One region of the Virgibacillus sediminis genome, then DNA from elsewhere that is predicted to be linked to it. Evidence: riboswitches for the same ligand, from Rfam matches in the RefSeq annotation. Region 1 holds a riboswitch; each other region holds the start of a gene.

Region 1 (4,523 bases):
CGATCAGGGCAACCAGCTGATGGATGAAATTTTCCCCAAACATCAACAGGTGATAGAAGAAATCTTCTCCGGCGTTTCTAATGAAGAGAAGGAAACTATTGTAGAAGCCCTTAAGAAAGTAGGAATAGAAAACGGACAGTAAGTCTGCTGCCGTTTAAAGTACAAAGTTTTCAAAGAGAGGAGCAATTCAGATGAAACATATTTTCCAACAAGGAAGCAATCCCGATAAACCTACCTTGCTCTTGTTACACGGAACAGGCGGCACGGAAGAGGACTTGCTTCCTCTTGCCAAAGAGGTGGACCCCGAAGCAAATGTATTGAGTGTTCGGGGAAATGTATTAGAAAATGGCATGCCGCGTTTTTTCAAACGTCTTGCCGAAGGTGTATTCGATGAAGAAGACTTAATCTTTCGTACAAAGGAACTGAATGATTTTCTGAACGATGCAGCTAAAAAGTATAATTTCTCGAGAGATAATATTACTGCTGTCGGGTACTCGAACGGGGCAAATATAGCAGCAAGCCTGTTGTTCCATTACCAAGACAGCCTTGCCGCGGCCATCCTGCATCATCCCATAGTGCCGCGCAGGGGAATCAATCTTCCGGACTTATCCGGAAAACAGGTATTCATCGCTGCCGGAATCAACGATCCCATCTGTCCTTCAGAGGAATCCGAAGACCTGCAATCCCTCCTTGGAAATGCAGGGGCTTCCGTTGAACTGCATTGGGAGAACAGAGGTCATCAGTTGACTATGGCAGAAGTGCAAGCAGCAAAAAAATGGTATCAAACCATCTAAAAAAACCGTTCTGCCATACAGCTTGGCAGAACGGTTTTTTCAAATTATGAACAGGTCATCCAGGGAGCACCAGCTATTTTGTATGTTCCACTATGAGATGGATCTTATTGCCCGACGGGTCTTCTACTCTATAAGCATCCCCTGCTTTTTCTACGTTAAATTCTGCCTGCTCGAGACGGTCAACAGCTTCCTGCCTTGCTTTTCCATCAGGGAAAACGAGGGAGTACCAGCGAAGCCCAGCACTATTTGTAGAGGGCTTCCCAGCCCCTTCCCCATTCCAGATATTCAGGCCGATATGATGATGGTATCCGGCGGTGGATATAAACAATGCACCTGGATAGGTCGTCACTATATCAAACCCAAGACCATGCTTATAAAATACTTCTGCATCTGTCAAATTTGCTACATGCAAATGAATATGCCCCATGACAGTCTTCTGGGGCAGTCCATGCCATTCCCGATCGCTTTCAGCAACCAGACTATCTCCATTGAGAGGTTCCGTAACCATCTTAACTTTACCGCCACTCCATTCCCATTCGCCGGAAGGACGGTCCCGATAGACTTCAATGCCATTTCCATCAGGATCGTTAAAATAGAGAGCTTCACTTACATGATGGTCAGAGGCGCCTAATTGCAGCGTCTGCCCTGACTTAATAAGATGGGTCAAGAAGCTGGAGAGGTCAGACCGGGATGGAAGTAAAATAGCAAAGTGGAACAACCCGGTTTTCCGCTCTTCTTTCGGCAGGGCGCCTTCAGGCTCGACAATGGTTAACAGCGGCCGGCTGCCATCAGCTGTCAGCGAGACAGTATTCCCCGACTTTTCCAACACGTTGAATCCAACCACTTCCTGATAGAAAGCAAGGGATCTATCCAGATCGGTAACATTAATGTTCACTTGCCCGACATGGGTTGCCGGACTTCTAAAAAATTTCTCCTCCATGTATAAAACGTCCTTTACATTATATTGATTACCTAATTTAACTAAGTTACTATATGTAACTATTGTAGGGTCTCCACTAAGTTTTGTCAAATTGTTCCGCTGTCTGTTACAGGTATCCTTCCCAATGCCGCTTGTTTATATTATACTTGTTAGGTTCAGACCGTGGTTCGGGAACCTCCCACGATAAAAAACTAAGGAGAGAAGAAATATGAAATCTAACACAATCGTCGTAAACGCTTTGCTTGCGGCATTATATATCACTGTATCGATGGTGATACAGCCCTTTGGCTTTACCAACGTACAATTCAGGATCCCCGAAATGTTCAACCACCTTGTTGTCTTTAACAAGAAGTACTTTTTCGGTATTGTTCTCGGTGTCTTTCTAAGCAACCTCTTCTTTTCCCCGCTGGGAATCTATGACCTAGTGTTTGGTGTTGCTCATTCCGCCATATCACTTGGCATCATCATATTCCTCGCAAAGTATATAAAAAACATTTGGGTGTTGTTGGTTCTTAATACACTTATTTTTACATTCAACATGTTTATTATTGCCTTTGAGTTGAACCTGGCATTGGGGCTGCCTTTCCTATTCACTTGGCTGACAACTGCCGCAGGAGAATTTGTGGTCTTAGCAGTCGGTATTCCGGTTATGTATGCACTCAACCAGCGCCTCCACTTTCATAAGTTATTATAAAAACAGCAGCCTTTCCTGTATCAGCAGACGAAAGGCTGCTGTTTTCCTTTCTGTTTACATATTCATCAATATAGGGAAAAATACAAAGTAGGCATCAAATCGAAAGGATGAGATGAAATGATAGTAAGGGAACATGATAGCGAATTTGTCTTAGTCGAGCAGCACCACCATGCCGAACTTTCCGGAGAAATCATGGAAAAATGGAAAGGGTTCCGTGGGAAAGAATGGAAGGAATCAGTACTCTATGCCATCCAGCAGCATGATTTAGGGTGGAAGGAATTTGATAAACAGCCTTTCTGGAATGATGCAAAACATGAACCTTTTACATTTACTGACTTCCCCATCCATCCGAAAATTGTCCTATATACCCTCGGGATTGATGAAGTGGAAAAAAGAGATCCTTATGCTGCGCTTCTCTGCAGTGAACATTATAAGCGGTTTCTTGCTGCTGAATCCGGCAAGGAAGCAGAACGGTTCGTACAACAGGAAGAGGCAAGACAACAGCGGATCATCGAGAGCCTCTCCAATTACAACAAACGTTTGTTTAAATTTCATTATGGGCTGGTCCAGCTTGGTGATAACTTTTCCCTGTATGTCTGCATTAACGACCCGGGGGTTAAAAAGCAAGATGAACACCCATTCTTCAAGCAAGGCATTCCTCTTCCTTTTAAACTGGAGGGATTCTCCAAAGATGTGATAGACATAAAATGGCTGGACCAACAAACAGTCGCCATTGAAAACTTCCCATTCGAGGAGCCACTCGAAGTTACAGTTGAACAAAAGAGGGTTCAAAAGAAGGATATCCAAGATAAGGGTCTAATTGCGTGTTATGAGGAAGCGGAAACAGAAAAGGTCCATGTCCGGCTTGTCCCTGCAGAATAATGGCCATGGTTGCCGGCGCCTTTATCACAAGCGCCGGCCAGCCTACAAACCTTCTTTCTTCCCTCTGATCCCTAGTCATAAAGGACAATTCTTCTCCCTATAAAAAGTCTCTCCCTTTCCCGGAAGAATTAGATTAATAAACCTCCATAAAGGTCATTATATGAATAGCGCCTCTTAGATGGGGTGGTGGCGTCCTATGGCATCCTTGTGCCAAAATACTTATGGAAAGAGGAGATACTGCATGGCTGAAGACAAATCCAATGGCAAGCCCACCAATTATGAAAATGATGATACCCTGACCAACAGGCAGGGCCATCCAGTCACCAACAACCAAAGCATACGCACAGTGGGAAATCGTGGTCCAAGTACATTAGAGAACTATGATTTCATTGAAAAAATCAGTCATTTTGACAGGGAAAGGGTTCCTGAGCGGGTGGTCCATGCACGTGGGGCCGGCGCCCATGGCTACTTTGAGGCTTATGGAACTGCAGGAGAAGAGCCCGTTTCCAAATACACAAGGGCTAAGCTCTTTCAAGAAAAAGGAAAGCGTACACCAGTATTTGTCCGCTTTTCCTCGGTAATACACGGCGGGCATTCCCCCGAGACATTAAGAGATCCTCGTGGTTTTGCGGTTAAATTCTATACAGAAGATGGAAACTGGGACTTGGTTGGTAATAACCTGAAAATTTTCTTCATCCGTGATGCGATGAAATTCCCTGACATGATTCATGCCTTTAAGCCGGACCCGAAAACCAATATCCAGGACAGCCAACGGTTCTTCGACTTTTGTGCGAGCTCCCCGGAAACCTTCCATATGGTTACATTCGTCTACTCGCCTTGGGGAATTCCTGCAAATTACCGCCAAATGCAAGGCTCCGGTGTCAATACGTATAAATGGGTGAACAGCGAAGGGAAGGCTGTACTGGTAAAATACCACTGGGAGCCGAAACAGGGCATTAAAAACCTTACACAGAAAGAAGCAGAGGAAATACAGGCCAATAACTTCAATCATGCAACAGAGGACCTCTATGAGGCTATTGAGCAAGGGAACTACCCGGAATGGGAGCTTTATGTTCAGGTAATGAGCGATGATGAACACCCGGAATTAGATTTTGATCCGCTTGATGATACAAAATTGTGGCCGGAAGATCAGTTCCCGTGGCTGCCTGTAGGAAAAATGGTATTGAACAAGAATCCGGAGGACTATTTTGCA
Region 2 (4,523 bases), on a different contig from region 1:
ATGCACGAGCCATGTATCAATGGTTCCAAACAGCAAATCGCCGTTTTCAGCTTTTTCCCGTGCATGATCTACATGGTCCAAAATCCACTTCACTTTCGTCCCGGAAAAATAAGGATCGATCAGCAGCCCAGTCTTTTCATGGATCATCTCTGTATACCCTTGCTCTTCCAATTGTTTACAAATGCCTGCCGTCTGTCTGGACTGCCAGACGATGGCCTTATGGATTGGCCTACCAGTGTTTTTATCCCACACCACTGTGGTTTCCCGCTGATTGGTAATACCTATACCAGCTACCTGTCCCGGATCTATTTCCGCTTTCCTCAGCGCATCGGCGATACAGGCTAACACAGATGTCCATATTTCATTGGCGTCGTGCTCGACCCATCCTGGACGAGGAAAGAACTGTTCAAATTCCTTCTGCCCTGTAGCCACTATTTTCCCCGCCTTATTGATGAGTATTGCTCGTGAACTGGTAGTCCCCTGATCAATCGAAAGCATATACTTCTCCCTCAAGCCAATTCCTCCTTAAATAGGTTGTCAGCAGCCGAACCTGATGTATTTACTACGATGATAGCAATTAAAGCGCTTTATTTCCATACATTCTCTACTTCTATACCATGCACAAAAGCTTATTAACTTCCATCTTCCCCAATTGGACTTTTCCCATAACAAAGATCCTTGTAACAGATTTTCGTTAAAAACAAAATAAAACGCCATCCCTTAAGAGGAATGGCGTACCGTAAGATCTTCCGGTTTTACTGTGTTCTGTTTCCTGGCTATATTTACCAGCAGATATACAATCGGTGTATCAATCAGTGCCACGATCAGTTTAAAAACATATTGCGTGGCAATCATGCCGAGGAGAACCCCTGTCGGAACAATGCCCCAGAAGGCAACCGTAATAAAAATAGTCGTGTCTACAAGTTGTGCGGCTGCAGTAGAGAGGTTATTCCGCAGCCATAATTTTTTCCCGCCATAACTCTCTTTCAGCCGATGAAATAGACTCACATCTAGATGCTGACTGGCAACATAGGACAACAAGCTGGCCGCCATCACTCGGAAACTCCCACCCAAAATCGTCTCAAATTCCGTCTGGAGACCGAAACTTGACGCGGCAGGAAGCTGGATGGCAATCAAAATGAACACCATTACCAGCACTTGGGTAAAGAATCCTGCTTGAACGGTTTTTCGTGCAGCATCCCTGCCATAGACCTCACCGATGACATCTGTAATCAAGAAGGTGATGACATAGACAATGACTGCAGCCGGCAGAATAAATTCCCCGACACTGAATAATTTGACACCTAAAATATTTGAGATAACTAAAAGTCCAACAAATAAAGCATTCAAATAGATAAACATAGAAAACCTCCTAAATCAACAGAGAGATTTCTGCCAACCCTCTATAAAGCCCTTAGCGGTTATCAACGGTTTCCGGATACATGTCATGGTTCATCATCCGATGTTCTGCCATTTTTTCATACTTCGTGCCCGGACGTCCGTAATTGCAATAAGGGTCGATGGAAATACCGCCACGCGGTGTGAATTTCCCCCATACCTCTATATATCGTGGGTCCATAAGTTCCACCAGATCATTCATAATGATATTCATACTGTCTTCATGGAAGCCTCCATGATTTCGAAAGCTGAAGAGATAGAGCTTTAATGCCTTGCTTTCAACCATTTTTACGTCAGGGATATAACTTATATAAACGGTCGCAAAATCCGGCTGATTGGTGATAGGACATAGGGTGGTGAATTCGGGGCAATTGAACTTCACAAAGTAATCGCGGTCCTGGTGATTATTTTCAAAGGTTTCCAACACCCCTGGATTATAGTCAAAATCGTAGCTGACCCCCTGGTTGCCCAGCAGTGTCAAATCGGATACATCCTGTTTTTTCATTACATTCCTCCTCTGTATCGATTGGATCAATTATCGGAAATCTGCTTGTGGTTTTTGTTGAAATAATAAAAAGCCATGTGTCCTAAGGCACATGGCTTCATAATTATGAATTAGTGCTTAGTTTTTTATAGAGGGTTGGACTAAGAACCTCTCACGTATTCAACGTTTCTATTATACACATTCCTGTTTTTCCTGTCATCCGCAATTTTTTATTTATAATATACATATTATTTTGTAATATTTTCATTCCTGGAATGAGTCACAATATGATATATTGGACCTATAGTTAATGTTCATTCAACCTTCTATACTTCCGTCAGCTCCGACCATACAGGCTGGCAGAAGTTCCCGAAAGGAGCAGAAATAATGAAGGATCGCCTCCATACCATACAAACATGTACAAAGGAGCACGGACCCGGCCTGCGTTATCTGTTGGTCATGCAAGGATGTCCCATGCGCTGTAGATCGTGTCATCAGCCAGACAGCCGGAGAATCAGCGAAGGCCGGGAGATAACCGTGGAAGAGATTGTCCAAGAAGTAACAACCTACCTCCCCTTCCTGCAGGCTTCAGGAGGTGGAATTACTGTCAGCGGAGGTGAAGCTCTTCTCCATACCAAATTCCTTAATAAATTGTTCAGCGAAATGAAAAAACTGGGGGTGCACACGGCAATTGATACGGCAGGGGGCTGCTATACGAAATCCGACTTTTTCATGAAGCAGCTGGACCAGCTGCTATCCAATACCGACTTGGTTCTATTGAATCTGAAGCAGATTGATCCGGATAAACATAGAGCACACACGGGAATCACGAACAGCCATATTCTGGAGTTCGCCCGCCATTTATCTGATAGAAATGTGCCGGTATGGATTCGTCATGAACTGATCGAAGGTGTCAGTGACCACGATGAAGACCTCATACTTCTCTCCGATTTCATCCATACATTGAAAAACGTAGAAAAGGTGGAGGTGCTTCCCTACCTGAACGGAGACAAACCAGGTTATCAGTTAGAAGGTATGAAAACACCTACAGCCGCACGCCTCAGCAATGCAGAGCAGATACTGAACCATCAAATCATTTAAAAGGTACGAGGGGCAGAGATGCTCCGGTTGGCTACGTATAGATTCTACTCAGTGAACACCTAAAAAGGGGTTGTGACATATCAAAACGTTTAACTCTATAGGCGAACAATAATCTGAAATAGCGGAGGAAATACACGTAGACTCCTGCGGGAGGAAAGGCATAGGTGAGATCCCACAGTGCGTCAGCACGAGGAGGCCCACCAGCCGCCCGCTGAAAGCGAAGTGTATTTTCCGAAGCGGTTTATATCCACTAATCAAATTTTCTAGTTCGTTCGGATTTATCATTGAATAAAACACTTTTGTCCCAATCTTACTCTTATTTTGCAAGTGTCATGGTCCACTCATGAACCTCACATTCCCTGGCACCACTTGTTACATATGGATCTTGTTTCGCCAGCTCTTCCGCCTCTGCAAAATCAGCTGCCTGATAAATAACCAGTCCGCCGGTTCCATCAGTAAAGCGGCCTTTCGCGAAGATTTTGCCCTCTTCCTCTTTCTCTTCTAGATACGCAAGATGCGCCGCTCGCAGCTCTTTACTCTTCCCTTCATCTTTCATTGGCAGAAATACTGCAAAATACTTCATGATCCAACTTCCCCCTTCATCAATTTATCCCTGGAACAATAGATAGGACACAATAAAATAACCGATGACTGTAATAATTGACGGGATGCTGTACGTCCACAATGATGCAGAACGTTTTCGCAGCAAGGCCCAAATCAGCACTGCAGAGAGCACGCTGATGGCAATCCCGGTATATAGATTGGAATAAGAAACATCAGCCATGATAGAGCCGCCTTGGTATACTGCATCCGATATTGCAAGGATGATCATATTGAACATATTACTTCCGAGGATGGAGCCGACAGCAAGGTTCATGTTCTTCAATCTCAACGCTGCATAGACAGAAACCGCTTCTGGCAGGGATGTCGTTGCGGCGATAAGGAAACTTCCAACAAAGCTCGATCCCATGCCGGTGATTACCGCTATCTGATCGCCGGTGATGGATAATACCGAACCAGCCAGCAGGATTGCTACGGCAGCGATAATGAACCCTATCACCGCTTTTTTGACTGAAATGTCCTTTGGAGGTTCTTCTCTGCCGGCCTCCGGGCTGTCGCCCATCAATGCCTCCGTCGGTTCCGGAGCGGAAGGCATACGACTGATGACAACCATACCGATCACGTATACAAGCAGTACCAACAGTGCATCCACACCAATTCCTAAAATCGTATAGTCAATCCGCAGGAAGAGAGCCAATGTCACCATCAGCATTAGGAACAAACCCAGCACCGCTGAAAACAAATGGCTTCTGCCCGCTTGAAGATACAACTGCCTTCTACGGTACACCAAATCAAACACCGCCAGGATCAGCAGGTTGAATAGGTTTGATCCAAGCATATTGCCGATAGCAATATCGACATTGTTGATCAAAACTGCGGAGAAACTGGTGGTGACTTCGGGAAGAGAGGTAGCTCCAGCCAGAAGGATCGTTCCGACAACCATACCGCCCATATTGGTCTTTTCACTGATAACATCCGC
Region 3 (4,523 bases), on a different contig from region 1:
CCTGTGCAGTACAGGCAGCCGGCCGGTCTGAGGCGGATCATTACGGTTGTCGGAAAAGGAAGTGTATCGGCATCCCCAGATGCAGCCAGGATCCAGCTGGGGGTTGTAACGGAAGATGAGTTGCTTGCCCAGGCCCAGCAAGAGAACAGTTCGCGGATGAACCAGGTTATTGGAACACTGAGGAATCAAGGAGTGGCTGCTGAAAATATCCGGACGACTGCCTACCGGATTGAACCAAGATATGATTATGTGGACGGGTCACAGGTGTTCAGGGGATATGAGGTCTACCATGAAATTACCGTGACAGTAACAGATATCGGACAGGCGGGTGCGCTGATCGATGCAGCGGTCCAGAGCGGTGCCAATCGTGTGGTCGGAATTCGGTTGATCCTCCGCGACCAGGAGGCAGTATACCAGCAGGCACTCCAATCGGCCTTGAGCAATGCGGTATCCAAGGCGGTTGCTCTGGCGGGGACCATGCAGGTCTCCATCGATACGACACCTATCAACATTACCGAGCAGTCCGTCCAAGCTGTCCAGCCCTATGCGGCATTCACACTGGCTGAGGAGGCTGCGGTGACACCGATTGAGCCTGGACAGCTCACCATTACAGCAGAAATCGAGGCGGAATTCGCCTATTGATCAAAGCAGCGGACATTCCGCTGCTTTTTTTAAAAGGATGAATGGGAGCATCAGGGGAATATAAATGTTATAATAATTTAAAATATTTCCATCAATGGCAAAGAGGGGGATGACATGGATTTTGAAATCCGGCGGGCGAGGAAAAAGGATATCAAACATGTACAGCAGGTGGCTGTGAAGAGTTGGAAAGAGACCTATAGAGGAATCATTCCGCCAGAGATCCAGGAGAAATTTCTGCAGAATGCCTATAGTGACAGGTCCATGAAAAAGCGTCTGAAACATACACATATCTTTGTCGCTGAAGCGGGTGACCGGATTGTCGGCTTTGCGAACTTTTCCCAGGTGAAGGAGAATGGAAAGGTGGAACTGGGAGCCATCTATCTCTATCCGGATTATCAAGGAAATGGAATCGGCACTGCTCTGCTGTATGAAGGAGTAGATCATCTCGGAGGCGTGGAGGAGGTCCACTTGAATGTGGAGAAGCAGAATGAAATCGGCAAGAGATTTTATCATGCCAAGGGGTTTGAGGCGGTTTCGGAATTCAAGGATAATTTTGACGGGCACACCCTGAATACCATTCAAATGGTCTTGAAAATCAAGGATGCGGCAGGCACGGCGTAGGTCTTTGGGAAAGATAAACTGCGGTTGCGGAGGAGGAGCAGCATGTGCTATGAGGGAAGGATTTCTGCATGGTCAGGAACTTTGCTAGTAATTGCAGGGATGATTTCCATCAATTTATCGATCTATGCATTACTAGCCTTTATCCCGGTATACTTAGTTTGTTGCAGCCTGAAATGGCAGATCCGGATGGAGGATGAAGCATTTCATGTACGGGTATTGTTGTTCGGCCAAAGAGTCTACCGGAAAATATACCGTCCGGATGAAGTCGTGGCAGTGAAATTCCTGCGCATCGGCTGGGCGAAGAAGGCAGCCAGGATCAAGTTGAAGCAGGGGCTGCCGATCAGGATAGAGAACTTCCGGCCGTCCGGCATATTCCGGGAGTTGGCCGATTATGCTGCCCGCCATGGAATTGCCGTGCATAAGACCAGGGACTACAGCGTGCTGGAGAGAATGGACCGTACACGGAAGCGAACCGGGACAGCAGATGGGGGAACCAGCCCGGTGGATGGAAGGTAGTTTAAAAAACTTCTCCAAGAGGAAGGATATATATAACCTTTTGTATGGGAGGAGAAATCCATGGGGCGTTTGATTCGCAGATTGGTAAAATACGGACCGGTGATTTATCCGGTTGTACGTAAATTTTTAAATAAACGGAAACAGCGGAATATGACGAACAGCGGGCGATAGAATCCACTTCCGGGTGAAAAACCCGGGAGTTTTTTCATGGATGTGAAGGTTTATGCTAGTAGGATTAGCCATGTCCTCTGTCCATCCAAGGATAAAACTGTTACGGTAAACAGTCCGGTTGTGTTAGAATTAGTTGAAAACAGAAAAAGAAGTCTGCTTGATGCAGGAGAGGTTCGCAATTCCATCCCTCTATAAAAAACTAAGGAGACAAACAACACTGCCTTCTTTGTGTTGTTTTTTTAGTGGGAAAATGCTTGCTTCTCTTTCTATTGAACAAGAGGCTGTTTTGATGTGAAGTCTACTCCGAGGGTGACCTGATCAATAAAAACAGCCTGAAGAAAAGAGGAGGAAATGAACATGAATAATAAAAAGGCGATTGTTGTATTCAGCGGCGGGCAGGACAGTACGACCTGTCTGTTTTGGGCGCTTAAAAAATTCGATGAAGTGGAAGCAGTGACTTTTCAATATGGCCAACGGCATAGCGAAGAGCTGGATTGTGCAAGAGAAATCTGTCAGAAGCTCCAGGTGCCGCATCATGAATTGGATATGTCGTTATTGAACCAGCTGGCCCCGAATGCGTTGACACGCAAAGATATGGACATTACGGAGGGGGAAGACGGCCTTCCTTCCACCTTTGTGCCGGGAAGGAATCTGCTGTTTCTTTCCTTCGCAGGTGTGCTGGCAAAACAGGTGAATGCTGCCCATTTGATTACCGGAGTATGTGAGACCGACTTCAGCGGCTACCCGGACTGCCGGGATGTTTTCGTGAAATCGCTGAATGTGACGCTCAACCTTTCAATGAATGAGGACTTTGTGATCCATACACCGCTAATGTGGCTCGATAAAGCCGGAGTATGGGAACTGAGCGACCAATTGGATGCTTTCGAGTTTGTAAAAGAGCATACGTTGACGTGCTATAACGGTGTGAAAGGAAGCGGCTGCGGCGAATGCCCTGCCTGCAAGCTGCGCCAAAGAGGGCTGGAGCAGTATGAAGCACAGAAGGCCGGGGTGCATACAGAATGATGCAGCAAATATACCCGCCGGCAGTCCATGGCTATTCGTTTGAAATCAATAAAGACTTCCATTTCGCTGCCGCCCACTATGTACCGCATGAAGATGCGGGGAAGTGCAGTGTGCAGCACGGCCATACGTACTTCACCAACATCACGGTGGCAGGAGATGAATTGGATCATACCGGCTTCCTGGTCAACTTCAAAAAGGTAAAAGATCTGATTCATAAACGCTTTGACCATACGACCTTGAATGAGGATGCATCTTTTTCAGATGAAGATGCAGAGTTCTTTCCGACCACAGAGGTAGTGGCACGGACCATCTGGGAAATCGTACAGGAATATCTGGATACCCTCCCGAATAAGCCTGCATGTGTCCAGGTTTACTTGCGGGAAACACCGACAAGCTATTGTATTTATAGGCCAAAGGAGGGGGATCGGATATGACGATACCTGTGATGGAAATATTCGGGCCGACTATTCAGGGGGAAGGAATGGTGATTGGCAGGAAGACCATGTTTGTACGGACGGCAGGCTGTGACTATTCCTGTTCCTGGTGTGACTCCAAATTCACATGGGATGGCTCGGAGAAGGACGCCATCAGGAAAATGGAACCGGCGGAGATTGTGGATGCCTTGAAGCAGGAGGGCGGCGAACATTTCGGCCATGTCACCATTTCCGGAGGGAATCCTGCACTGCTGGCAAGGCTGGATGGGCTGATCGATCTGCTGCATGCGGACGGAATCAAGGTGGCACTGGAAACACAGGGAAGCAGATGGCAGGAGTGGTTTACGAAAATTGATGATCTGACGCTGTCACCGAAGCCGCCGAGCTCCGGCATGAAAACAAACTTTTCCGTGCTCGACTTCATTATCGAATCACTGCAGCTTAAGCAGGAAGGCAGCTTCAGCCTAAAGGTGGTCATTTTTGACGAGGACGATCTGGTTTATGCGCAGGAGATCCATCAACGCTATCCGCAAGTGGAACTGTTTCTCCAGGTTGGCAATGATGATTTGGAAACCACCGATGAGAAAGAGTTTCTGCCATATTCATTGCGCCGGTATGAACAGCTGATTGACCGGGTCATGGAGAATGACATTCTGAAAGATGTAAGGGTGCTTCCGCAGCTGCATACGTATCTGTGGGGGAATAAGCGCGGCGTTTAGAGAGGCGTGCAGACATGGAAACTTACGGGGCGAGGCCTGAGCGGAGGTCGCCCCCCGCGGAAATATGCTTCGCTTTCCGCTGGCGGCTGGTGAGCCTCCTTGTGCTTAGCGATTGCGGGTCTCGCCTAGGCCTTTCCTCCCGCAGGAGTCTCCGCATATTTCCTCCGCTGATTCAGTTCATTGTTCGCGTTTTTTTTGAGTAAAATAATTTAGTTCTGTCCAGATGTTGGCTGGTAACTGGCGTAATTATGACATCCTCATCCAAATCATTTCCGACAATAATAACAGGGCGCTGTTTAGTTTGACGATTTCCTTTTAAAGGACATCTGCCAACTAAACGTCGCCCTGTTTCATTTTACTATTAGTTGTAGATGCCATTCTCCTCACTATCCCAAGA

The links. A riboswitch is a leader RNA that binds a small molecule or an ion and turns the genes downstream of it on or off. The one in region 1 is predicted to bind preQ1.
Region 2: it holds a riboswitch for preQ1, as region 1 does, so the genes downstream of both, queF (preQ(1) synthase) here and ACFODW_RS03655 (QueT transporter family protein) in region 1, are expected to answer to the same signal.
Region 3: it holds a riboswitch for preQ1, as region 1 does, so the genes downstream of both, queC (7-cyano-7-deazaguanine synthase QueC) here and ACFODW_RS03655 (QueT transporter family protein) in region 1, are expected to answer to the same signal.

Annotation. Positions count from the first base shown of each region.
Region 1 covers NZ_JBHRRZ010000006.1:48,005-52,527, reverse strand. Annotated here, with positions in the region: gene ACFODW_RS03670 (MarR family winged helix-turn-helix transcriptional regulator) at 1-142, shown strand, start outside; gene ACFODW_RS03665 (alpha/beta hydrolase) at 192-794, shown strand; gene ACFODW_RS03660 (VOC family protein) at 868-1,734, opposite strand; PreQ1 riboswitch class I at 1,891-1,935, shown strand; gene ACFODW_RS03655 (QueT transporter family protein) at 1,943-2,428, shown strand; gene ACFODW_RS03650 (DUF3891 family protein) at 2,546-3,310, shown strand; gene ACFODW_RS03645 (catalase) at 3,552-4,523, shown strand, end outside.
Region 2 covers NZ_JBHRRZ010000003.1:234,709-239,231, forward strand. Annotated here, with positions in the region: gene glpK (glycerol kinase GlpK) at 1-498, opposite strand, end outside; gene ACFODW_RS03065 (queuosine precursor transporter) at 721-1,362, opposite strand; gene queF (preQ(1) synthase) at 1,415-1,903, opposite strand; PreQ1 riboswitch class I at 2,015-2,060, opposite strand; gene pflA (pyruvate formate-lyase-activating protein) at 2,270-2,983, shown strand; gene ACFODW_RS03080 (YciI family protein) at 3,300-3,566, opposite strand; gene ACFODW_RS03085 (sodium:calcium antiporter) at 3,591-4,523, opposite strand, start outside.
Region 3 covers NZ_JBHRRZ010000002.1:24,403-28,925, forward strand. Annotated here, with positions in the region: gene ACFODW_RS01120 (SIMPL domain-containing protein) at 1-642, shown strand, start outside; gene ACFODW_RS01125 (GNAT family N-acetyltransferase) at 757-1,263, shown strand; gene ACFODW_RS01130 (hypothetical protein) at 1,306-1,779, shown strand; PreQ1 riboswitch class I at 2,113-2,159, shown strand; gene queC (7-cyano-7-deazaguanine synthase QueC) at 2,308-2,973, shown strand; gene ACFODW_RS01140 (6-pyruvoyl trahydropterin synthase family protein) at 2,970-3,407, shown strand; gene queE (7-carboxy-7-deazaguanine synthase QueE) at 3,404-4,126, shown strand; partial or broken gene ACFODW_RS01150 (hypothetical protein) at 4,299-4,433, opposite strand.